Regions from separate parts of the Liquorilactobacillus hordei DSM 19519 genome, predicted to be linked through region 1. Evidence: predicted binding sites of a transcription regulator. Region 1 holds the regulator's gene; each other region holds the start of a gene.
What was found. Region 1 encodes CtsR, which represses protease genes until heat stress. Its sites were predicted from a motif close to TTGGTCAAAAAAGGTCAAANA; they were not measured.
Positions count from the first base shown of each region.

Region 2: the regulator CtsR is predicted to act here: its motif matches at 3,288-3,308, upstream of clpP (ATP-dependent Clp endopeptidase proteolytic subunit ClpP).
Region 3: the regulator CtsR is predicted to act here: its motif matches at 1,918-1,938, upstream of G6O70_RS10900 (ATP-dependent Clp protease ATP-binding subunit).

Region 1 is NZ_CP049303.1:605,116-613,191, reverse strand. Features, by position in the region: gene rpoB (DNA-directed RNA polymerase subunit beta) at 1-1,432, opposite strand, end outside; gene G6O70_RS04115 (ATP-dependent Clp protease ATP-binding subunit) at 1,805-4,270, opposite strand; gene G6O70_RS04110 (CtsR family transcriptional regulator) at 4,287-4,754, opposite strand; tRNA gene G6O70_RS04105 (tRNA-Pro) at 4,969-5,042, opposite strand; tRNA gene G6O70_RS04100 (tRNA-Pro) at 5,082-5,155, opposite strand; tRNA gene G6O70_RS04095 (tRNA-Arg) at 5,161-5,234, opposite strand; tRNA gene G6O70_RS04090 (tRNA-Leu) at 5,252-5,337, opposite strand; tRNA gene G6O70_RS04085 (tRNA-Gly) at 5,350-5,421, opposite strand; tRNA gene G6O70_RS04080 (tRNA-Thr) at 5,435-5,507, opposite strand; tRNA gene G6O70_RS04075 (tRNA-Leu) at 5,513-5,597, opposite strand; tRNA gene G6O70_RS04070 (tRNA-Lys) at 5,620-5,692, opposite strand; tRNA gene G6O70_RS04065 (tRNA-Val) at 5,697-5,769, opposite strand; rRNA gene rrf (5S ribosomal RNA) at 5,776-5,892, opposite strand; rRNA gene G6O70_RS04055 (23S ribosomal RNA) at 5,976-8,076, opposite strand, start outside.
Region 2 is NZ_CP049303.1:955,239-963,314, reverse strand. Features, by position in the region: gene G6O70_RS05840 (sugar-binding transcriptional regulator) at 29-1,057, opposite strand; gene rpoN (RNA polymerase factor sigma-54) at 1,377-2,693, opposite strand; tRNA gene G6O70_RS05830 (tRNA-Arg) at 2,759-2,830, shown strand; gene clpP (ATP-dependent Clp endopeptidase proteolytic subunit ClpP) at 3,386-3,979, shown strand; gene G6O70_RS05820 (ISL3 family transposase) at 4,068-5,330, opposite strand; gene whiA (DNA-binding protein WhiA) at 5,552-6,496, opposite strand; gene G6O70_RS05810 (gluconeogenesis factor YvcK family protein) at 6,519-7,538, opposite strand; gene rapZ (RNase adapter RapZ) at 7,535-8,076, opposite strand, start outside.
Region 3 is NZ_CP049303.1:1,955,830-1,963,905, reverse strand. Features, by position in the region: gene G6O70_RS10900 (ATP-dependent Clp protease ATP-binding subunit) at 1-1,891, opposite strand, end outside; gene G6O70_RS10895 (hypothetical protein) at 2,051-2,230, shown strand; gene G6O70_RS10890 (phosphocarrier protein HPr) at 2,429-2,695, shown strand; gene ptsP (phosphoenolpyruvate--protein phosphotransferase) at 2,695-4,416, shown strand; gene G6O70_RS10880 (glycosyltransferase family 4 protein) at 4,598-5,782, shown strand; gene G6O70_RS10875 (glycosyltransferase family 4 protein) at 5,799-6,824, shown strand; gene G6O70_RS10870 (lysylphosphatidylglycerol synthase transmembrane domain-containing protein) at 6,824-7,837, shown strand.

The sequences.
Region 1 (8,076 bases):
ATTGTGAAAGTTGTGAACTACCAAAGAATTCTTTAATAGAAGCAACTACAGGGCGAATATTAATCAATTGTTGTGGTGTAACAGTTGAGATATCTTGAATTGACATCCTTTCACGAACAACACGTTCCATACGTGAAAGTCCAATTCTAAATTGGTTCTGTAATAACTCACCAACTGAACGAATACGACGATTACCCAAATGATCAATATCATCAACAAAACCGATTCCTTCTTGCAAATTGAAGAAATAATTCATAGAAGCAATGATATCTGCGGGTAAAATATGTTTATACTTCAAATCAATGTTGCCATTACCAATCATATTGACAATCTTTTCTGGATCCTTTGGAGAATAAACTTTAATAATTTGAAGTGTCGTAGGGTCAGTCACAACCCCTTCATCTGATGGATGGAAAACAACTGTTTTAAAGTCATTTTTTTCAAGATATGGTGTTAACTTCTCCATAACGTGCTTGTCTAACACCGTATCCTTGTTAACAATAATTTCACCAGTTTCAGGATCTGCTAAAGTTTCAGCAAGAGTTAAATTAAGTAATCTTGTTTTCAAATCAAGTTTTTTATTAATCTTATAACGACCAACAGGAGCTAAATCATAACGTTTTGGATCAAAGAAACGTGCAGTCAGTAAACTTCGTGAACTATCTGCAGTTTTAGGTTCTCCTGGACGTAGTCTTTCATAAATGTCTTTCAGTGATTCAACGACACGTGAATCATCTGCATTTTTGTGAACATCCTTTTCAAGAGTCAACATCAAGCTATCTGTGTTACCAAGAATTTGGATGATTTCGTCATCTGAACTGTAGCCCAGAGCGCGAATCAATTCTGTCAATGGTATCTTACGAGTACGATCAATTCGAACATATGCAATATTTTTTGCATCTGTTTCGTATTCTAACCATGCACCACGGTTAGGAATTACAGTTGTTCCATAATTCTCACGCCCATTTTTATCTAGTTCTGAATTATAGTAAACTCCTGGTGAACGCACTAATTGAGAAACAATTACACGTTCAGCACCATTAATAATAAATGTCCCCTGTTCAGTCATTAATGGAAAATCACCAAAGAAGACATCTTGTGCCTTAATTTCACCAGTTTCATGGTTAATCAAGTTAAGCGTTACATGAAGTGGAGCTGAATAGTTTGCATCATGTTGTCTTGCTTCTTCCACAGTATACTTAGGTTCAAGCAACTGATAGTCGACAAATTCAAGTGATAGGTTACCTGCAAAGTCCTCGATTGGCATAATATCTTCAAACATTTCACGAAGACCTTCATCCAAAAACCAATTGTAGGAGTCGCTTTGAATCTCAATCAAGTTAGGCAAGTCCAGCACTTCTTTAATTCGAGCATAACTTCTACGTGTACGGTGTTTACCGTATTTTACTATATGTCCTGCCAAGTTGTTCACCTCTCAAAATTTTTCTGTGACAGCCAACGAAATATTACATTTGTGTTACAAATTACTAGAAAAACATTTTTTTGGCAAAAAAAAACCAAAAACAGGTCACATCGTCTAACGAATTAACACCATTTTTGCTTCTATAAAGGGATTCTATGGACAATAGATCACAGTCTCCCCATTTCACAGTTTCGCAATTATTTATGATACCAATATAATTATATTATGTCAAGAATTAATTTTTTAATCTTAATTCAAAATAAAGGGGCCACAACAAAATAACTATTTGTTATGACCCTTCCATATGTGAATGTGCCATCAGTCGAGAAAATTTGACCTTTGACTCAGTCACTTCTAAAATTTTTTCTTTGAAATACAGTATTACTGCTTTGTCAGTTCTTTTTTATTTTCATCTTCAGTAACAACGATATTAATCTTACCCTTAGTTGCTCCAATTGTTACTTTGCTTCCGATTTTAACTTGACCAGTAATCAATAGTTCACTCAATCTATCTTCAACTTCGGTTTGCAAAGCCCTTCTAATTGGTCTTGCACCATACTCAGGATCAAAACCATTCTTTGTGATTACATCAATAGCTGCAGGTGTAATTTTAATTGAAACATTTTGTTTCCTTACACGATTTAGTAATTCATTCGCCATAAGTTTAACAATCTTGTGCAATTCCTCTTTTTGAAGTGAGTGGAAAACAATCGTTTCATCAACTCTATTAAGAAATTCTGGTCTAAATGATTTTTTCAAGACTTCATGAATTTTAGCTGACATTTTAGTAAAATCACTAGCTGAATCAGTACTACCAAATCCAACTTCTTTTTCATCTCTGAGTGCTGTTGCTCCAAGATTAGAGGTCATTATAATGATTGTATTTTTGAAGTCAACTTTTCTTCCCTTTGAATCTGACAAATATCCATCATCTAAAACTTGTAACAAAATATTAAAGACATCTGGGTGGGCCTTTTCCACTTCATCAAAAAGAATAACTGAATACGGATGTTGTCTCACTTTTTCTGTTAACTGTCCACCCTCTTCATAACCAACATATCCTGGGGGTGACCCAATGAGCCGACTAGTTGCATATTTTTCCATATATTCACTCATATCTATCCGAATCATTGAATCTTCTGAACCAAAGATTACTTCTGCAAGACTCTTGGCAAGTTCTGTTTTCCCAACACCTGTAGGGCCAAGAAACATAAATGAACCAATTGGACGGTTAGGATCTTTCAATCCACTGCGTGCACGCCTAATAGCACGAGAAACTGCCGAGACTGCTTCATCTTGTCCAATAACACGTTTGTGCAGAACCTTTTCAAGATCAATCAAGCGATTTGTTTCCTTCTTTTGCATCTGCGTGACTGGTACACCTGTCCATTCAGAAACAATCTTTGCAATATCTTCCGATTCTACACTCAGAGTATATTTTGCGTGATCAGTACTTGCTTTTATCAATCTATCAATTTGTTTCTTAATTTTTAATTCTTTTACTCGAATTTCAGCTACTTCCTCAAATTCTCCTGAACCTAACGCTACAACTTTTTGCTCAGCCAATGTTTTTAATTGATTCTTCTTTTCGGCAATCTTATTAACTCCGTTGCTATTTTCAATACGTACACGTGCCGCTGCTTCGTCCATTAAATCAATTGCCTTGTCTGGTAAGAAACGGTCTGCAATGTAACGAACACTTAATTGTACAGCACTTTCAATTGCATCATCCGTTATTTCGACTTGATGATGATCCTCATAGCGAGAGCGTAAGCCCTTAAGAATAGCAATTGTATCCTCGCTCGAAGGTTCTTCAACTAATACCTTAGCAAACCGTCGTTCTAGCGCAGAATCAGATTCGATATATTTTTGGAATTCATCAAGCGTAGTTGCTCCAACAACTTGAACTTCTCCTCTAGCCAAAGCTGGTTTTAAAATATTTGAAGCATCAATTGCTCCTTCTGCACCACCAGCTCCAATTAACGTATGCAACTCATCAATAAATAAAATGACATTTCCATCAGCATATATCTCATCAATTATTTTCTTAACACGGTCTTCAAATTCTCCACGATACTTGGTTCCAGCTACTAATGAACCCATATCAAGCATCATTACACGCTTATTCTGCAAAGAATCAGGAACACTTCCCGCAATAATAGCTTCTGCAAGGCCTTCTGCTACGGCTGTCTTACCAACACCTGGTTCACCTAGCAAAACAGGATTATTCTTTGTTCTTCTACTCAAAACCTGAATAAGACGTTTAACTTCTTTTTCCCGTCCAATTACAGGATCTATTTTTTTATTTTGAGCTAAATCAGTAAGATCCCTAGCTAATGAGTTAAGTGTTGGTGTCCCATTTGTCTTAGTTGTTTTTTTATCATACTTTTTCATTTGAGCTTCACTCAAGCCCAATTTATGCACTATTGATTGGTACATTCTCCTAGTGTCAACATTAAGTGCCTGTAAAATACGTGAAGAAAGAATATCATTATTTCTTAACAAAGCAAGTAAAAGATGTTCAGTCCCAATTTTTTGTGCATTTGTTCGTTTAGCTTCATCTCCAGCTAACGCCAATATTTCTTTTGCACGGGGTGAATATGGAAGATATCCAACACTGTCAGTTTTTTTCAGTGTGCCATATCCAGCAATTCTTTCGATTTCTTCTCTAACATCTGTTTCTGTAATTATAAATTGTTTTAAAACTTTAGCTGCTATACCTTGTTCTTCGAGGGTTAAAGCAAGTAATAAATGTTCAGTTCCAATTGCTTGATGGCGAAAATATTTAGCCTGTTCCTGTGCCAAAACTAAAACCTTTTTCGCGCTTGGTGTAAATAAATTATCCATTGTAACCCCTCACTTTCTAGTCGTCGTATCTTAAACGATTCAATATATTAATCAAGATTCTTGCCCTAACTATCTTTTCGATTTGGTTATTTTGAAAAGCAAGAGTTCGCTTATCAATACTAGAAATAATCAAGTTAGATTCTCTTCTTGTCAGCATTCCTTCCTGATACAAACTTTGAATGATCTGAAATGCCTTATTAAAATCAATTTCATCTCCTACTATACTAATCAAATCATCTATAACGTCTGAATCATCTAATAAATTGACTTTGACAATTCTGATGTAGCCTCCTCCACCACGTTTGCTTTTTACAACATATCCGTTTTGAATGGTGAATCTAGTATTAATGACATAATTAATCTGTGATGGTACACAGTTGAAAAGATCAGCTATTTCGGAGCGCTTGATTTCAACTTGTTGTGAATCAGCTAAAATACTCTTTAAGTATTTCTCAATAATATCTGAAATATTTTGGCTTTGCATGCAATCATCCTTTTTAATTTGACTAATATTGACTTTTATTATACGGAAAAAAATTGCAATTGCAAAGTTAATGACATACTGGCAAAATATTATATTCTTTGTTAAAGATTAAACCACAAAAATCTTTTTTATCAACCTAAATATTAAAAAAGATTGCAGACACAAAAAAAGTTATGGTAATATCCCATAACTTCATCATATACATGCTCTCAAATCGGGAAAACAAGATTTGAACTTGCGACCCCTACGTCCCGAACGTAGTGCTCTACCAAACTGAGCTACTTCCCGATTAATAAATCCAAAGAAATAAGTCAATCAACTCTCAAATCGGGAAGACAGGATTCGAACCTGCGACCCCCTGGTCCCAAACCAGGTGCTCTACCAAGCTGAGCTACTTCCCGATTAATGCACCCAGTAGGAGTCGAACCTACAACCTTCTGATTCGTAGTCAGACACTCTATCCAATTGCGCTATGGGTGCATAATAATAAAACTTAATGCCGAGGACCGGAATCGAACCGGTACGGTAATCACTTACCGCAGGATTTTAAGTCCTGTGCGTCTGCCAGTTCCGCCACCCCGGCAAAAAACAAACAAGCGGAAGACGGGATTCGAACCCGCGACCCCCACCTTGGCAAGGTGATGTTCTACCACTGAACTACTTCCGCAAAAAAATATAAATGCCGACTAGACGATTCGAACGCCCGACCCTCTGATTACAAATCAGATGCTCTACCAACTGAGCTAAGTCGGCAAAAATGGTGCGGGTGAAGGGATTTGAACCCCCACGTCTTTCGACGCTAGAACCTAAATCTAGTGCGTCTGCCAATTCCGCCACACCCGCAAATATAAAAATAAAAAAGAAATGAGTCGTGACAGGCTCGAACTGTCGACCCTCTGATTAAAAGTCAGATGCTCTACCGACTGAGCTAACGACTCAAGATGGAGGATACAGGGCTCGAACCTGTGACCCTCTGCTTGTAAGGCAGACGCTCTCCCAACTGAGCTAATCCTCCATATTTGCACGGCAACGACCTATCCTCGCAGGGGGCGATCCCCCAACTACTATCGGCGCTAAGAAGCTTAACTTCTGTGTTCGACATGGGAACAGGTGTATCCTTCTTGCCATCATCACCGCACTCTTTTACTTGAGAAAACTTTGTTCTCTCAAAACTAGCTAATATTTCTCTTCCTTAATCAACTACCGTCCGCATTTCTTTCTTTGGTTAAGTCCTCGACCGATTAGTTTTGGTCCGCTCCATACATCACTGTACTTCCACTTCCAACCTATCTACCTGATCTTCTCTCAGGGGTCTTACTTCCCGAAGGAATGGGAAATCTTATCTCGAGGTGAGTTTCGCACTTAGATGCTTTCAGCGTTTATCTCATCCACACATAGCTACCCAGCGATGCTCCTGGCGGAACAACTGGTACACCAGCGGTGTGTCCATCCCGGTCCTCTCGTACTAAGGACAGATCCTCTCAAATTTCCTACGCCCGCGACGGATAGGGACCGAACTGTCTCACGACGTTCTGAACCCAGCTCGCGTACCGCTTTAATGGGCGAACAGCCCAACCCTTGGGACCGACTACAGCCCCAGGATGCGATGAGCCGACATCGAGGTGCCAAACCTCCCCGTCGATGTGGACTCTTGGGGGAGATAAGCCTGTTATCCCCAGGGTAGCTTTTATCCGTTGAGCGATGGCCCTTCCATGCGGAACCACCGGATCACTAAGCCCGACTTTCGTCCCTGCTCGACTTGTAGGTCTCGCAGTCAAGCTCCCTTGTGCCTTTACACTCTGCGAATGATTTCCAACCATTCTGAGGGAACCTTTGGGCGCCTCCGTTACCTTTTAGGAGGCGACCGCCCCAGTCAAACTGCCCACCTGACACTGTCTCCCACCACGTTTATTGGTGAGGGTTAGAGTGTTCATACAACGAGGGTAGTATCCCACCAATGCCTCCATCGAGACTAGCGTCCCGATTTCTATGGCTCCTACCTATCCTGTACAAGTTGTACAAACACCCAATATCAAGCTACAGTAAAGCTCCATGGGGTCTTTCCGTCCTGTCGCGGGTAACCCGCATCTTCACGGGTAATATAATTTCACCGAGTCTCTCGTTGAGACAGTGCCCAAATCGTTACGCCTTTCGTGCGGGTCGGAACTTACCCGACAAGGAATTTCGCTACCTTAGGACCGTTATAGTTACGGCCGCCGTTTACTGGGGCTTCAATTCTGAGCTTCGCCGAAGCTAACCCATCCTCTTAACCTTCCAGCACCGGGCAGGCGTCAGCCCCTATACGTCATCTTACGATTTTGCAGAAACCTGTGTTTTTGATAAACAGTCGTTTGGGCCTATTCACTGCGGCTGAACTTGCGTTCAGCACCCCTTCTCCCGAAGTTACGGGGTCATTTTGCCGAGTTCCTTAACGAGAGTTCTCTCGCTCACCTTAGGATTCTCTCCTCGACTACCTGTGTCGGTTTGCGGTACGGGTAGTTATTATCTAACTAGAAGCTTTTCTCGGCAGTGTGACATCAGTATCTTCGCTACTATAATTTCGCTTCCCATCACAACTCGTCCTTATAAGTAAGCATTTGACTCACTTACAAACTCGTTGCTTGGACACACATATCCATCAGTGTGCATACTTAGCCTCCTGCGTCCCTCCATCGTTCAAACAATAATAACTAGTACAGGAATCTCTACCTGTTATCCATCGCCTACGCCTCTCGGCCTCAGCTTAGGTCCCGACTAACCCTGGGAGGACGAGCCTTCCCCAGGAAACCTTAGTCATTCGGTGGACAGGATTCTCACCTGTCTTTCGCTACTCATACCGGCATTCTCACTTCTAAGCGCTCCACCAGTCCTTCCGGTCTAGCTTCTTCGCCCTTAGAACGCTCTCCTACCACGCAACCTTACGGTTGCATCCACAATTTCGGTAATATGTTTAGCCCCGGTACATTTTCGGCGCAGGGTCACTCGACTAGTGAGCTATTACGCACTCTTTAAATGGTGGCTGCTTCTGAGCCAACATCCTAGTTGTCTATGCAACTCCACATCCTTTTCCACTTAACATATATTTAGGGACCTTAATTGGTGGTCTGGGCTGTTTCCCTTTCGACTACGGATCTTATCACTCGCAGTCTGACTCCCGGATATAGATCGATGGCATTCGGAGTTTATCTGAATTCAGTAACCCTAGATGGGCCCCTAGTCCAAACAGTGCTCTACCTCCACGATCCTTTCTTTCCGAGGCTAGCCCTAAAGCTATTTCGGAGAGAACCAGCTATCTCCAAGTTCGTTTGGAATTTCTCCGCTA
Region 2 (8,076 bases), 350 kb from region 1:
TTATTTTAAAAAGTGTGTTGGTTAAACACTACTTTTTTAAAATCAAGTTTGCTGCTCCCTCATCTGTTATCAGACAAGTTTGTTGAGGAGCATGTTTCATGTATGCAATAATTGCTTTCGCCTTTGAAGCACCGCCAGCAACTGCGAGCACACATTCCATATCGGTGAGATCCTCTAATTGTAAACCAACCCTTGGGATCTTATACACCACACTACCTAATTCATCAAAGAAATACCCGAACGCCTCTCCAACCGCATGCTTTTTTTTAAGCATCTCAATTACAGAAGTAGGCATATCTCTTCTCTCAGCCATTCGAATAGCATCACCGACACTATGAATAACAGCATCACTATTGCGAATCAGCCCTATTACTTTTTGAATTGCTGGTTCTTTGAGTAAAGGCTCAAACGCTTCCTCACTCAACTGCTCAGGGACATACAAGGCACGATGCTGTCCGCCAGTATGTATTGCCATTTGCGAACTAACCGTGTTAGCTTGAATATCTACTGCTTCGCCTACGCCACCTCTTGCAGGAACAAAAAGTAAATCACGATTCTCTCCAACTCTTTTCGTGAGAGCCTTTGCAATCACCGCCATAGTAATTCCACCCATAACTGCAATCACATTTCTTCCACTTGGCAAGATATCAACTAAGGATTCATCGACTAGTTTACCCATCTCTTCTATAACACTTGGCTGCTTATCAGAATCACCTGCTACAATCAAGCATTTTTCAATACCTAATCTTTTTGAAAGTTCAACTTCTTGATGCCGTATGTCTGCAAATTGATCCATCAACTCTCTCAGGCCCTGAATAACATCCTGACCTTTTCCAGTAATAATCATACCAGACCTAGTCGAAGCAATCAGCGCTTGTCCTCGCAAGAAATCAGTCTCAGTTCTAAGCACTCGTTCAGTCAACCCAAACTCCTGCGAAAGAACTCTCCTACCAATCGGTCCCATCCAAGAAATATAACGTAAGATCAGGAACCGCTGCACCATAGTTTCAACCATGTCGGGAGCAATTTTTTCAATCCATTCAAACTCCTGATGCATCATAGTTACCTTCCTAATGGGACTAATATTGTCCAATAGTGTCATTAAACGACCCAGTAAGTAAAAAAACAAAAGTACAACAACAATTTCTCTTTAATTGTTCTCATACCTTATCAACAACTGCATTATAGCAATATTTCATGCCTAATGCAAGTCAGTAAGTTCTTATTTATAATAGTCGTTAATAGCTCATTTATGCCTTAATAATTCAATTAAATATTGCGTTATTCCGAATTTTAATCACGAATAACTAAAAATATGTCCCAAGTAGCGAACAATAAAATCCTTTGTTTGATTCTCAAAAAAGATAACCTTAGATTTAAATTCTTTTTCTTTGTGTTGAGCTACCTATTTTTAGTTCTTCACGATATTTTGCAACGGTCCGCCGTGATATTCTTATTCCAACTTTTTCCAATTTTGTTGCTATTTTGCTGTCTGACAAAGGTTTTTGCTGGTTTTCAGCGGCTATAATTACATTTATATGTTCTTTGATTGTATCAACAGAAATATCTTGTCCTATACTGTTCACAGGTCGCTTGAAGAAATATTTTAGTTCATACACTCCAAAATCACACTGTAAGTATTTTCCATTAACTGCTCGACTAATAGTAGATTCATGCAAATTCAATTTTTGTGCAACATCTCTTAATAGCAATGGCTTCAATTTCTCGTTACCATCCTCAAAAAAATCATGTTGCCGCTCAATTATAACTTCTGCCACCCTCACAATCGTCTCTGCACGCAATTCGATATCTCTGATAAGTTCTTGAAAGTCTCTTTGCTTTTCTTTCAAAAATTTTTTTACTTCATCTTCATTTTCTCTTAAAAACTTATCGTAGTAGTCTTTTTTGAAGACAACTAGTGGCTTTGTCTTCTTGGTCGTTTTGATACTAAAATCTGCTGTTCCCGAAATTTTTTTTATTATTAAGTCAGGGTAAACATATCCTATATTTTCTTGTTCAAAAGCTGCTCCTGGTGCCGGTGTCAATCTTTGAATAAATTCAACCGCATTTTCAATCTGTTTGCCATCTATAGCCAGATTAGCTGCAATTTTCTCCCAATTTTGTTCAACCAAACTCACAAACTCGTTTTCAACAATTAACTGTGCCTCAATTGGGGCATCTTCAATATTTTGAATTTGCAAAAGTAAACATTCTTGTAAGGAACGTGCCCCTACACCCGGTGGATCGAGTTGCTGCAATAAGGTCAAGGCATCCATCATTGTAATATAATCGACGCCAGTTTTTCTGATTAGTTTCCTTAAATCAATTTTTAGGTAACCATTCTCATCAAGTTGACCAATTAAATAAATAACCCAACTCCTAAGATTTGTTTTCCTCATCGTTAAATGCACCTGTGACAGCAGATAATCATACAGCGATTGACTCTTGTTATCTGTAACCATATCAAACTGACCAACTTTGAAATTTGACATATCCGTCGATTTACCAGTATAACTCATTGTCCCCTTAATAGAGATAAAAGGATTATCCAGCTGTTTTTGTTTTAAATACTTCGCAAGATCTTCAGTACTATATCGCAGTATTTGAATCGACTGCTGCATCTGCTGTGTCAGTGCAAATTTTTGAATTTGTTTTTGAATTTGTCCATACCCATAACTTTGTTTGTGGGGCATAAAGTTTCACCTATCTTTTCAACTTGTAAATTTGAATTCTTTCTTGTAGAATAGTATGAGTAATTGCGCCGCTAGTGTAATGGATCGCACGCAAGATTCCGGTTCTTGTAATGTGGGTTCGACTCCCACGTGGCGCATATTTTATCTACTAGTGATTATAAGTGTTTACCGCTTACAAAACAACTATTTGACCATGTACATAATTTAATTAGTCTAGGTTCTATGAACTAATTTAATTTATCATGTATCAATTAATTGCTAATAATTCCTTGTTCATATAGGTAATAGCAATACCAATTATAAATTCAATAAACACAAAATAAAATGTGACATAGGTTGGAAAAATTTGACGTATGGAACATGTTTATCCGGAATAATTAACGAGGCTAGGTCAAAATTCAACTTTTTGGCACAGCCTCTTTTTGTTTTGAATAATTGCTTTCTATAAATCAAAATTTTTCAACTACTCCTGAATTATCCATAATAAACAGCAACTTTTCATTTTTTATGTATGCTCCAATTTTTTGACAATAATTCATATTATATTGAAGATATTTTAAAAATTAGCGATAATTATTTAGGCTCCGTCTTTTTTATTTGACCTTTATTGACCATTAAGTTAAACTAGCAATACAAACATTTGAGTGCTACACTTAGAATGTTAAATTATAGTTTGAGGGGGTCGTCGTTCAATGAATTTAGTACCTACTGTTATTGAACAATCAGCACAAGGCGAACGTGCATATGATATTTACTCCAGACTTTTAAAAGATCGTATTATTATGCTTTCTGGAGAAGTTAATGATGATATGGCTAACGCTATCATTGCACAATTGCTATTCTTGGATGCGCAAGATTCAGAAAAAGATATTTATATTTATATCAATTCACCAGGTGGGAGTGTATCTGCCGGGTTAGCGATTTATGATACGATGAACTTTGTTAAAGCAGACGTTCAGACTATCGTTATGGGAATGGCTGCTTCTATGGCAAGTGTCCTTTCAACTGCTGGTACAAAGGGCAAACGTTTTGCATTGCCTAACTCAGAAATTATGATCCATCAACCACTTGGTGGTGCACAAGGGCAGGCAACTGATATTAATATTGCCGCTGAACATATCTTGAAGACACGTAAGTTAATTAACAAGATTTTGGCAGATGGTTCTGGTCAAGATATTAAGACAATTAATCGTGATACTGAACGTGATAATTTCATGACTGCTCAACAAGCTGTTGATTATGGTTTAATTGATGGAATCATGGAAAACAAAAAGAATCTTAAATAGTATAAAGTCAAAAAATTCAAAGTTAGACAAAGAATTTTGGGCTCTTTGTCAACCGCTGTTGATGGGAAATTTTTAAAAGAAAATCAATTCATTTTCGAATTGGTTTTCTTTTTTTTATTCGAATCGTAAATTCAATTCTAATCCGGGTGTAAAAATGTGACCAGTTTCTATAGCCGTATGCCGTGCGTTTAATTTGTTTGATTTTGCGATTAACACCTTCTAGTGGGCCATTTGAATAGTTGCTTGCCATCATGTTTTTAATTAATGGTAGATATTTGCGATAGGTCTTTATTGTAGTTTCAAGCTGTGGGCTGACTTTGTCAGCTCGATTTAGTGTTTTAATGAACTTTAAATAATCACGCTTTCTTAAGGCATCAACTAGGGAATGCGCAACGAAGTAAGTGTGTTGGTAGGTTGAATCTAACTCAAGACCTTGCCAGACTAATTGTTCTTGGGTGAACCAGTTCTTTAAATGCGCAAACCATTGTGGTTTACGTTGATTTAAGCCAGAATAAGTTTTTAAAAATAAACGCCAGTGATGTTTGAGAACTCGATATTCTCGTGAATTTTGAGTGAATCGATGCATTAACTGTACGCGTGTCTGGTTCAGTGCTTGGAGTCCCATTTGAACTAGATGAAAGTTATCGGCGATAACTTTTGCTTCTGGAAAAATTATGTGAATTACGGATTGATACTGTGCATTGAAATCAATAACTACTTGTTTAACTTTCCTACGTTCAGCTAAGGAATAGTTACTTTCAAAGTGATTTTGGATACTTCGATTAAGGCGATTAGGTAAAACAGAAACTAGCCGATGTGTATCACCATCAATGGCAATAAAACTCATCTGATGACCAGTGGAGCGAAATTCATCAAAACACAACGTAGTTGGTAAGGTAAGCAAGGCGGTCTTAGTCTGAATCGCTAATGAATCAAGTACTCGATTAACTGCCACTGGTGAAACATTTAATTCCTCTGCAATATCAGTAATACTACGATCTTTAGTAAGCTGTAGAATAATCATCTGTTTGGTATCTTCTGAGATTTGACAGTGTGGTTTAACTAGCGACGTTTCAGCACTAAAAGTATGTTGCCCTCTTTTGCACAGATAACGTTGTTTAAGCAGTTTTAAGATAACTGGTCGTTCTTTGATAGGTGGCATCCTGACGTTGATCAAATTAGTTCCAAAACGGACTACTTGGGATTGGCCACAAAGTGGACAGCGCTTTATCGAATAAGTTAATTTGGCATGAATGACTTGTTTCTTGGGATCAGAATTGTCAATACTGATACATTTAATATTTGGGTCTTGGATTTGAAGTATATTTTCGATAGAATAGTCTTGGGACATGTTTTCTCACTTGCCTTTACTTTTACTTTGGTTGGTATGTGGTGGTGCATTTGGGAACTTGTCCTTTTATTGTACATGAAAATTGGGTGTTGATGGAAGTTCATCAACACCCAATATTTTAGAGCCGAATTTTGAATTATGGAATACTTTTATATGTAATAAAAAAGATGCTGAATCAAAAATTGAATTTGATTCAGCATCTTTTTTTGTTTAACGCTTCTCTAATTTAATATTTCATTACCATTTCTTAACTGCTCCGCTAATTCATTTATCTTCCGTAAACGGTGATTAACTCCCGATTTAGAAATTGGTCCATTTTCAACTAAATCACCCAATTCTTTTAAACTAACTTCGGGATGTGTGAGCCTTGCACGCGCAATATCTTGAATCTTAGGTGGTAACTTATTAATTCCATAATTATTATCAATAAATTCAATATTTTCAATTTGATGCTTGGCTGCGTCAGCAACTTTATTCATATTCGCATTCTCGCAGTTAACAATTCGATTAACTGAGTTGCGCATATCACGCACAATTCTAATATCTTCAAACTTAAGCATTGAACTCGTAGCACCAATTAATGATAAAAAGTCAGCAATTTTTTCTGCTTCTTTTAGATAAGTAATATATCCACTACGTCTTTCCGTTTTTCGTGCATTCAATCCATATTTATTTATTAAATCACAAATCACATCATTTTGTTCCTCATACAAGGAATAAATTTCTAAATGATATCGACTTGTTTCGGGGTTATTAACCGAACCTGCTGCTAAAAAGGCCCCTCTTAAATATGATCTAATTTTTGCATCATCTTCTAAAAAGTCAAGTGGAACACCTGTCTTTAACTGAAAGCCATCAAGTATGTCAAGATCTTTCAAGACTTGTTCGCTACCAGTCTTCAAACGAACAATGTACAAATTATTTTTCTTTAATTTCATTTTTCGTCTTACTAACAATTCACTCTCAACATCATAAAACTTTTTTAGAAGCTGATATATCCTGCGCGCAATCGCTGGATTCTCAGTCTGAATATTTAACACAAAATGATGGTTTACAAGACTTAGTGAACCATTCATTCGAATGAGTGCCATCAATTCAGCTTTTGCATTTCCAAAGTGAACCTCAAGCGTTGTCAATTCTTTCTTAACATCACTTGCATAAGACATGCAACCACCCCCTTAAAATATTCTAATTCAATTCACTATCCATCCATGATAGTGGTCGACTTGTTAACCCAAGTAACTCATCTACAACTTGGCTACCGTTATGAAATACACCATGATTTCTAAGCTCCAAAAAATTATTGGAAACAACTCTGCATCCTAAACTTCGTAACCCATTGAAGTCATGTTTAACCTGATACAAGTATTCATCATACTTTTGCTGATCCATATAATCATTTGGCACAGGTTCAGTATTAACAAGAACAGTATCAATAAAGTTCATTCCTAAATGTTGATGCAAAACACGCACATGATCTGCATCTGTAAAATGTTCTGTTTCACCCTTTTGTGTCATGATATTACAAATATATATTACTTCTGCATTTGTTTTACAAACAGCTTTACCAACATTTGAAATCATTAAATTTGGTAAAATACTGGTAAATAAACTACCAGGTCCCAAAACGATTTGGTCTGCATCCATTATGGCATCGATTACTTCGGGAACTGCCTCAGGAGCTTCATTATTTGATCTAGAAACCCAAACTTTATCAATTGTTTTTCCTGCAGCCGAAATTTCTGATTCACCAGATGTCACAGAACCATCTTTAAATCTTGCATTTAAAACTAATGGATAATTTGATGCTGGATATACATGCCCCTCTACTTTCATCATAGCGGTTAGTTCTTGAACTGCATTAAAAATTCCACTATCATTCATTTCTGATAGCGCAGCAATTATCAAATTTCCAATTGCATGACCTGAAAAAAATTGGTCCTTCGAATCAAATCTATACTGAAAAATATTTTTATAAATTTCAGGTAAATCGGATAGTGCTACCAAAACATTACGAATATCACCAGGTGGAACTACATTAATATAATCTCTGATTATTCCAGATGAACCACCATCATCCGCCACAGTTACAACCGCTGTGATATCTGCATTTTTTCTTCTTAAAGCTTTTAAAATTACTGGAAGCCCGGTCCCACCACCAATAACAACAATATTTGGACGCTGTTTCCTTAATAAGTGCTTCGTCATGAGCGATTGACTGTCTCCTTCCGTCGTTCAATATCGCGATGTGAAATTCTTACAGGATAATCTTTCTTCAAGGCTTCACCAATTCTCTTAGATAAAGCCACCGAGCGATGTTGCCCTCCTGTACATCCAATTGCGATTGTCAGACTTGTTTTTCCTTCATCTTTATATCCAGGAATAATGGTCTGAAGTAGTGTAATAAAATGTGTATAAAATTCTTCGGTTTTGTCAGAATTCATTACATAATCATAGACAGCCTTATCAAGCCCTGTCTTCTTTTTCAAATCATCAATGTAATATGGATTTGGCAAAAAACGCACATCCATCACGATATCTGCATCAATAGGTACTCCATACTTGAACCCAAATGACATGACCTCGATATGAAATGCTGTCTCTGCGCTAGTTTCAAAATTTCTAAAAATTTCCTCGCGTAACTGTCTCGGTGTCAATTTACTGGTATCTACCACAAATTGAGCCTTCATCCGCATATCCTTCAATAAATCTCTTTCCAGATTGATTCCATCCATTAATCTACCTT
Region 3 (8,076 bases), 890 kb from region 1:
ATTCAACAATATCATCGAACCGATTTAGAAATTCGGGCTTAAAGTATTTAGTAAGTTTGTCTAATACAGAGTGTGTATTTCCACTGGCAGCAGCTCCAAAACCAACACTTGCAACAGAATCTCCGCTTCCTGCATTTGAAGTCATGATAATGATAGTATCTTTAAAACTAACAGTTCTACCTTGAGAATCAGTTAGACGTCCATCATCGAGTATTTGTAAGAACATATGCATTACATCTGGATGTGCTTTTTCTACTTCATCGAGTAACAATAAACTGTATGGATGCCGACGAACCTGTTCGGTTAATTGACCAGCTTCTTCATATCCAACATATCCAGGAGGGGAACCAATCAATTTTGAGACTGAATGTTTTTCCATATACTCACTCATATCAAAACGAAGCATTGAATCTGAGGAACCAAACAGTTCTTTTGCCAATTGTTTGGCTGTCTCTGTTTTTCCTACACCGGTAGGCCCTACAAATAGGAAAGAGCCGATAGGACGTCCAGATTTATTAAAACCGACACGATTGCGTCTGATTGCACGAGCAACCTTATTAACAGCATCTTTTTGTCCAATAATATGAGAATCTAGTGAAATTGCTAGATTCTTTAATTGTGTTTGTTCCTTTTCTTGTAGTTCGCCTACTGGAATGTTGGTTTTTTCTTCAATGATTTTTTCCATATCTTTTTCAGTGATTACTGGAGAATTTTCAGCATCAACTTGTGTTTCTTTCATCGAAGTCAGTTTATTTAATTGATCACGATAATAAGCAGCTTTTTCGTAATCCTCCGAGCTCAACGCAATTTGTTTTTGTTCTTGCGCATTTTTTATTTTTTGTTCTATAACATGAGGATCAATAGCTTGAATTGTCAAATTTTTACGTGAACCTGATTCATCAAGCAAGTCGATTGCCTTATCTGGTAAAAAGCGGTCCTGAATATAGCGGCTAGATAACTTAACTGCTGCATTTATAGCTTCAGGAGTGTAGCGAACGTGATGATATGACTCATATTTAGTTTGAATACCTTCAAGTATTTTGATTGTTTCATTAATAGAAGGCTCATCAACTTGGACAGGCTGAAGTCTTCGAGCGAGTGCTGCATCTTTTTCAATAGTGCGATATTCATTTAAAGTGGTTGCACCTACTAATTGAAGCTCACCGCGAGCCAGAGCAGGCTTTAATACATTACCAGCGTCCATACCACCCTCAGCATTACCAGCACCTACAATTTCGTGAATTTCGTCGATAAAAAGAATAATATTTTGATTCTGTTTTAACTCGTTCATTAGTAGTTGCATCCGTTGTTCGAATTGACCACGTACACCGGTTCCCTGAACTAAAGATACTACGTCTAAACGAATAACGTGTTTATCCAGTAACTTCTGAGGTACGTCACCATCAACAATCTTTTGGGCTAATCCTTCGACAACAGCAGTTTTACCAACACCTGCTTCACCTATTAAGACAGGATTATTTTTTGTTCTCCGGTTTAAGATTTCAATTACACGTGAAATTTCATTGTCACGACCGATTACGGGGTCAATCTTGTTGTTTTTTGCTTCATTTGTTAAATCTAAACCGAATTGTGCTAGAATTCCATTGTTGCCACGTCTACCTCCACCATTACCCGAGAATTGAGCTGCCTGTGGAGCACCTTGCTGGGACTGCTGGGTAGCTGCTGAGCTGTCTCCGAGTGATCGGAAGATATCGTTAAGACTCCCAAAACCAAAGGGATCTTGCATGGCATTGCTTTCACCATTTCTTTGAGACTGTTCTTTTAAAGCACGGTAGCAGTTTTGGCAAAGGTCGATTGATGCTTGCTGACCATTAAGACTTGTTGAAAGATGTATTGTGGCTGCGTTTTTTTTGCAATTTTGACATAGCATTAAGAACTCACTACCTTTCTTGAAATTATTTGACTATCTTTGACCTTTGAAAGTAGTATACTTTTTTTTAATTGGTAGTTCAAGCATTAAGTCTTCTCACAATTTGTTTTTCAGGAAAAAAGTAAGTATCATTAAGGGGACATAAAAAGGAGTGATAGCATGGAGGAGACATTTAAGGATAAGTTAGAAAAATTAGCTAATGGTGAAATCACAGAAATTAAAATAACGGCTGAGAATTTTATGGACTTTCAAGAGGAGTTTATGAATTTTCCACAACGGAAAAGAGTAGTGGGAATTGCTGGTCATAATGGGCAAATTATATATCATTTTGAAAGATAATCAAATTAGAAAAGATGACGGGAAAAAAATAAAAAACTTGTATTGTAAAACTTGTATTGTAATTTGATTCATGCTAACATTTATTTTTAGTAGGAACGATTCTGTCATTATATAATGAAAACGCGTTCTTGTAATGCTTTCATTCACAGATGAGTTCTTAAAATACTTTATTTATAACGTAAAGGAGTCCGACTAGACATGGAAAAGAAAGAATTTCATATTATCGCAGAAACAGGTATTCACGCTCGCCCAGCAACACTTTTGGTACAAGCAGCAAGCAAGTTCAATTCAGATATTACTTTAACTTATAAAGAAAAATCTGTTAACTTGAAATCAATTATGGGTGTTATGTCACTTGGTGTTGGTCAAAATGCTGATGTTACAATCAGTGCTGATGGTGCAGATGAAACAGATGCACTTGCAGCAATTGCTGACGCAATGACAAAGGAAGGACTTGCTGAATAATGTCTGAAATGTTGAAGGGTATTGCTGCAAGTGATGGTATCGCTGCAGCAAAGGCATACATGCTCGTTCAACCAGATTTATCGTTTTCCGAAAGTTCTGTTGAAGATACAGAAGCTGAGACTAAGCGGTTGGACGATGCGGTTGAAGCTGCTAAAGCTGATCTTAAGATTATCAAAGAGAAGGCTGCTGCCAATTTAGGTGCAGAAGAAGCAGAAGTTTTTGAAGCACATTTAACTATTTTATCTGATCCAGAGTTGATTGGGAACATCAAGGATAAGATTACAAATGATAAGGTTAATGCTGAAAAAGCTTTGAAAGATGTAACAGATATGTTTATCGCAATGTTTGAGGGTATGACAGATAATGCTTATATGCAAGAACGTGCAGGCGATATTCGAGACGTTACTAAGCGTGTTTTGAGCCATTTGCTAGGAGTTAACTTACCTAACCCTGCTTTAATTAATGAAGAGGTAGTTATTGTAGCACATGACTTAACTCCATCTGATACTGCACAATTAGATAGGAACTTTGTAAAGGGCTTTATCACTGATATAGGTGGACGTACTTCACATTCAGCTATTATGTCAAGAACCCTTGAAATTCCTGCTATTGTTGGTTCAGGAGATGCTACTAGTGCAATTAAAGAGGATCAAACTGTCATCATCGATGGTATTGAAGGCGAAGCGATTATTGAACCTTCTGCTGAGGAATTGAAGAAGTATGAAGATAAAGCTTCTGATTTCGCCAAGCAAAAGGCTGAATGGGAAGAATTGAAGGATGCTAAGACCCTTACAGCAGATGGCAAGCAATTCACTTTGGGTGCTAACATTGGTACACCAAAAGATGTAGCAGGTGCAACTGATAATGGTGCAGAAGCTGTTGGTTTATTCCGTTCGGAGTTTTTATACATGGATGCGAGTGAACTTCCTAGTGAAGATGATCAATTCGAAGCGTATAAACAAGCCGTTGAGGGTATGGGTGGTAAGCAAGTTGTTGTCCGCACAATGGATATAGGTGGAGATAAAGAATTACCTTACTTACCATTACCTGAAGAGATGAATCCATTCTTAGGCTATCGTGCTATTCGTATTAGTTTAGATAAGCAAGATATTTTTAGAACACAGCTGAGAGCTTTGTTGCGTGCATCTAATTATGGACGTTTAGCAATTATGTTCCCAATGATTGCTACTGTAAAAGAATTCAAAGCTGCTAAAGCAATTTTCGAAGAAGAAAAAGCAAAATTTGTTCAGGCTGGAAAGCCTGTCTCAGATGATATTGAAGTCGGTATGATGATGGAAATTCCTGCGGCAGCGATGATTGCTGACAAATTGGCTAAATATTCTGACTTCTTTAGTATTGGGACAAACGATTTGATCCAATATACAATGGCTGCTGACCGTGGAAACGAGCGAGTTTCTTATTTGTACCAACCTTACAACCCATCAATTCTACGTCTTATTAAGAACATTATTGATTCTTCTCATGCAGAGGGTAAATGGACTGGTATGTGTGGTGAGATGGCTGGTGATCAGATTGCTGTACCTATTTTAGCTGGACTTGGTCTTGATGAATTTTCAATGAGTGCAACCTCAATTCTTAAGACTCGTAGTTTAATGAAAAAATTAGATACGGAAAAAATGAAAAAATTAGCTGAAAAAGCAGTCAATGAATGTGAAACAACTGAGGAAGTTATCTCCTTAGTTAAGGAATTTACAGATTAATTGAATAATTTTTGGCCGAATTTCTTATGAAATTCGGCTTTTTTTATTTCAAATTTGAAGATTAAGTAAAAGAACTATTAAGATTAAAAATGATTTTCAACGAAAAATTGAGGAATCGTTGCATTAAGTTGTTTGAACCAATATAATTAACATTGACTATTAATTATTAAGGGGGATGCTCGTGAATATTGGGATTTTTACGGATACTTATTTTCCGCAAGTCAGTGGCGTAGCTACCTCTGTTAAAACTTTACGTGAACAGTTGGAACAACATGGACACAATGTATACATTTTTACAACAACTGACCCAAATGTTGAACCTAATCAATATGAAAGAAATATTTTTAGGTTTAGCAGCATACCGTTTATTTCATTTACCGATCGTCGTATCGCAGTGAGGGGCCTTTTTAGAGCATATCAGGTGGCACGCGATTTGGAGTTAGATATTGTGCATACTCAGACTGAATTTTCGATGGGGTGGATTGGTAAATTTGTAGCCAAGAATTTGAAGATTCCATGTATACATACCTATCACACAATGTATGAAGATTACTTACATTATGTTGCTAAGGGCAAATTATTGAAACCCTATCATGTAAAGCAAATGTCACGCACATTTTGTTACCATATGACAGGGATAGTTGCGCCAAGTGAAAGAGTTTTGGATACTTTGGATAGGTATGGCATTAAATCACCTGTGACAGTCATTCCAACAGGAGTAGATATTAACAAGTTTGGAAATGTTGCGGCTGATTTAAATTTACGTGAAAAGTATAAATTTAAAAGTGAGACACCAATCTTATTAACATTGAGCAGGTTAGCTTATGAAAAGAATATTGATAGGCTAATTGCTGTTTTTCCAGAAATTTTAAAAAGAGTCCCAGATGTGAAGTTATTAATTGTTGGTGATGGGCCTGCTATGGAATCTTTGAAGGAGCAGGTTACAGAATTGAAATTAGAATCAGCTATTATTTTTGCCGGTGAAGTAGATAATGAAGAGGTTGCCAGCTATTATCATACAGCTGATTTATTTGTATCAACTTCTATTTCCGAATCACAAGGGCTTACTTATATTGAGGCAATGGCATCTGGACTAAGGGTTGTAGCAACACACAGTCCATATACTGACGAATTACTAAGTGATGAGGATTTTGGGGGAACTTTTAGTAATAAAAACGAATTAATTGATAAAATTATTTTTTATTTGAATAAGAGTAAAGAACAAATTAATCAAGACAAATTAGGGTCCAAATTAGCTTCTATTTCTGCAGATAATTTTGGTGAGAGAATATTACAGTTCTACACCGACTGTAAAGTGTTGTATGGCAAGGAAAGTGAAACTAGTCATTCTGGCGAAACGGGCTGATTAAGGGAGTTTTAAGATGTTGAAGATTCAAATGTTTTCTTCTGCCACAAAAGTTAAAGGACAAGGTGTTGGCAGTGCCTACACAGAGTTAATTGATTTGTTGCGTAAAAAGTTATCAGGAAAACTAGAAATATCAATTAATAAATTTAGCAGATCTGATATAAGCCATTACCATACGATTGATCCGCTCTTCTTTTTGACGACTTTTTTTCCAGGAAGAGGTCGGAAGATTGGTTATGTTCACTTTTTACCTGAAACACTTGAAGGTAGCTTGAAGTTGCCTTGGCTTATTAAAAAAATTGTTTACCGATATGTGATTGCATTTTATCGAAGAATGGATCAACTGGTAGTTGTTAATCCAATCTTTATAAAGGATCTTGAAAAGTATGGTATTGCAAAAGAAAAAATAACATATATTCCAAATTTTGTTTCGCGAGATGTCTTTTTTCCTCAAGGGACTGAAGATAAAAGAAGTATTAGGGCGAGTCTTGGAATTAATCAAAATAAATTTGTTGTTTTGGGAGTTGGTCAAGTTCAGGAACGAAAGGGTGTTCCTGATTTTATTGAACTGGCCAAGAAATTACCAGAAGTTCAATTCATTTGGGTTGGGGGATTTTCTTTTGGAAAAATTACAGATGGATATGAGGAGCTTAAGAGGGTGGTTGATAATCCGCCAGAAAATCTTATTTTTCCAGGAATAGTTGATCGAGAGAAGATGAATGATTATTATAATATAGCTGATGTTTTCTTACTACCATCATATAATGAACTTTTTCCAATGAGTATACTAGAAGCATTTAGTACCGGAACACCAGTTGTTTTGCGTTCGCTTGAATTATATGAGGTTATCTTGAAGGGGTATTACTTAGATGCTAAGGACGTTTCTGAATTTGAATTAGTTTTGAGAAATTTGGCGAATACACCTGAATTAGTTAGTAAAATGAGTCGGAAGTCACTAGATGCTTCAAATTATTATTCAGAGGATAATCTAGCTAAGATATGGTACGACTTTTACTATCAGCAGACTGAGATGGTGAAGTAATGACAAGAAAAAATAAAATCGTCTTATTATTAATGTTTATTTTCGGAAGCATTATTTTAGGATTTTCTTTACGCGATATCTCATTTGGATCACTAATGCATGATGTGTCTGCTCTTAAATGGGAATGGTTGCTGGTTGCTTTTGCAAGCATGGGACTATCTTTACTAACTGAGGCAGTTGTTGTTAAGATATTATTGCATCGTGAAGGATCGAAGTTTAGTTGGCGAGACACTATCAGAATCCCTTTAATTGAACAGCTTTTTAATGGGATTACACCTTTTTCTTCTGGTGGACAACCCGCGCAACTGTTTGCACTCTTACAATCAGGAATTGATGCTGGTAGAGCGACATCAGTTCTTTTAATGAAGTTTGTAGTATATCAATCTATGATTGTCATTAATTTTGTATTCGCATTGTTCGTGGGGTTCCATTTGATAGCGGATAAGATGCATGCTCTTTCTATTTTATTTATTTTTGGTTTTGTAGTACATCTAGTAGTTATACTAGCACTGCTATTGGTAATGTACTGGTATGACTTTACAAAGAAATTAGTCAAGCTATTGTTTAAGCCAGTAAAATGGTTTTCCAATTCTGAACGTTATATGAAATGGGAAGTGGCAATTGATGAAAAAATTGATAATTTCTATGAGGAGAGTATACGTTTAAAGGGTAATTGGAAGCTATTACTGAAAATAAGTTTATTAACACTTGTGCAACTGTCTTTTTATTACGTAATACCTTACTTTATCTTACTAGCACTAAATGTTTCTCATGCTCAATTATTGTTGGTTATAACATTACATATTCTTATCGTAATGGTTATTTCCCTTTTTCCAATTCCGGGTGGCTCAGGCGGTGCAGAATATAGTTTTTCAATGATTTTTTCAACATTCATTACTAATTCTAGTAAGTTGGTGTTGGCCATGATTTTATGGCGCTTTGTGACTTATTACTTTGGAATGATTCTTGGAATGATTGCATTAATTATTCCACCTAAAAACAGAGAAAAGTAATTTGAAAGAAAGATAGATACTAAAAAACGTTCGAAATATTTAAAGGAAATCAATTCATTTTTGAAGGGATTTCTTTTTTTAGTCTATATAGATTGCTAAGACTCTTTTTGTATGAGTCTTTGTTTAAGTTTATGAAACGTATACTAAAAAACAATTTATTAATTTTATTCTTTATTTTAAGGTCAAAGTCCATGATTTTTTAACTTTTTTAATATTATTTGAGTGATAAAAGTGATATA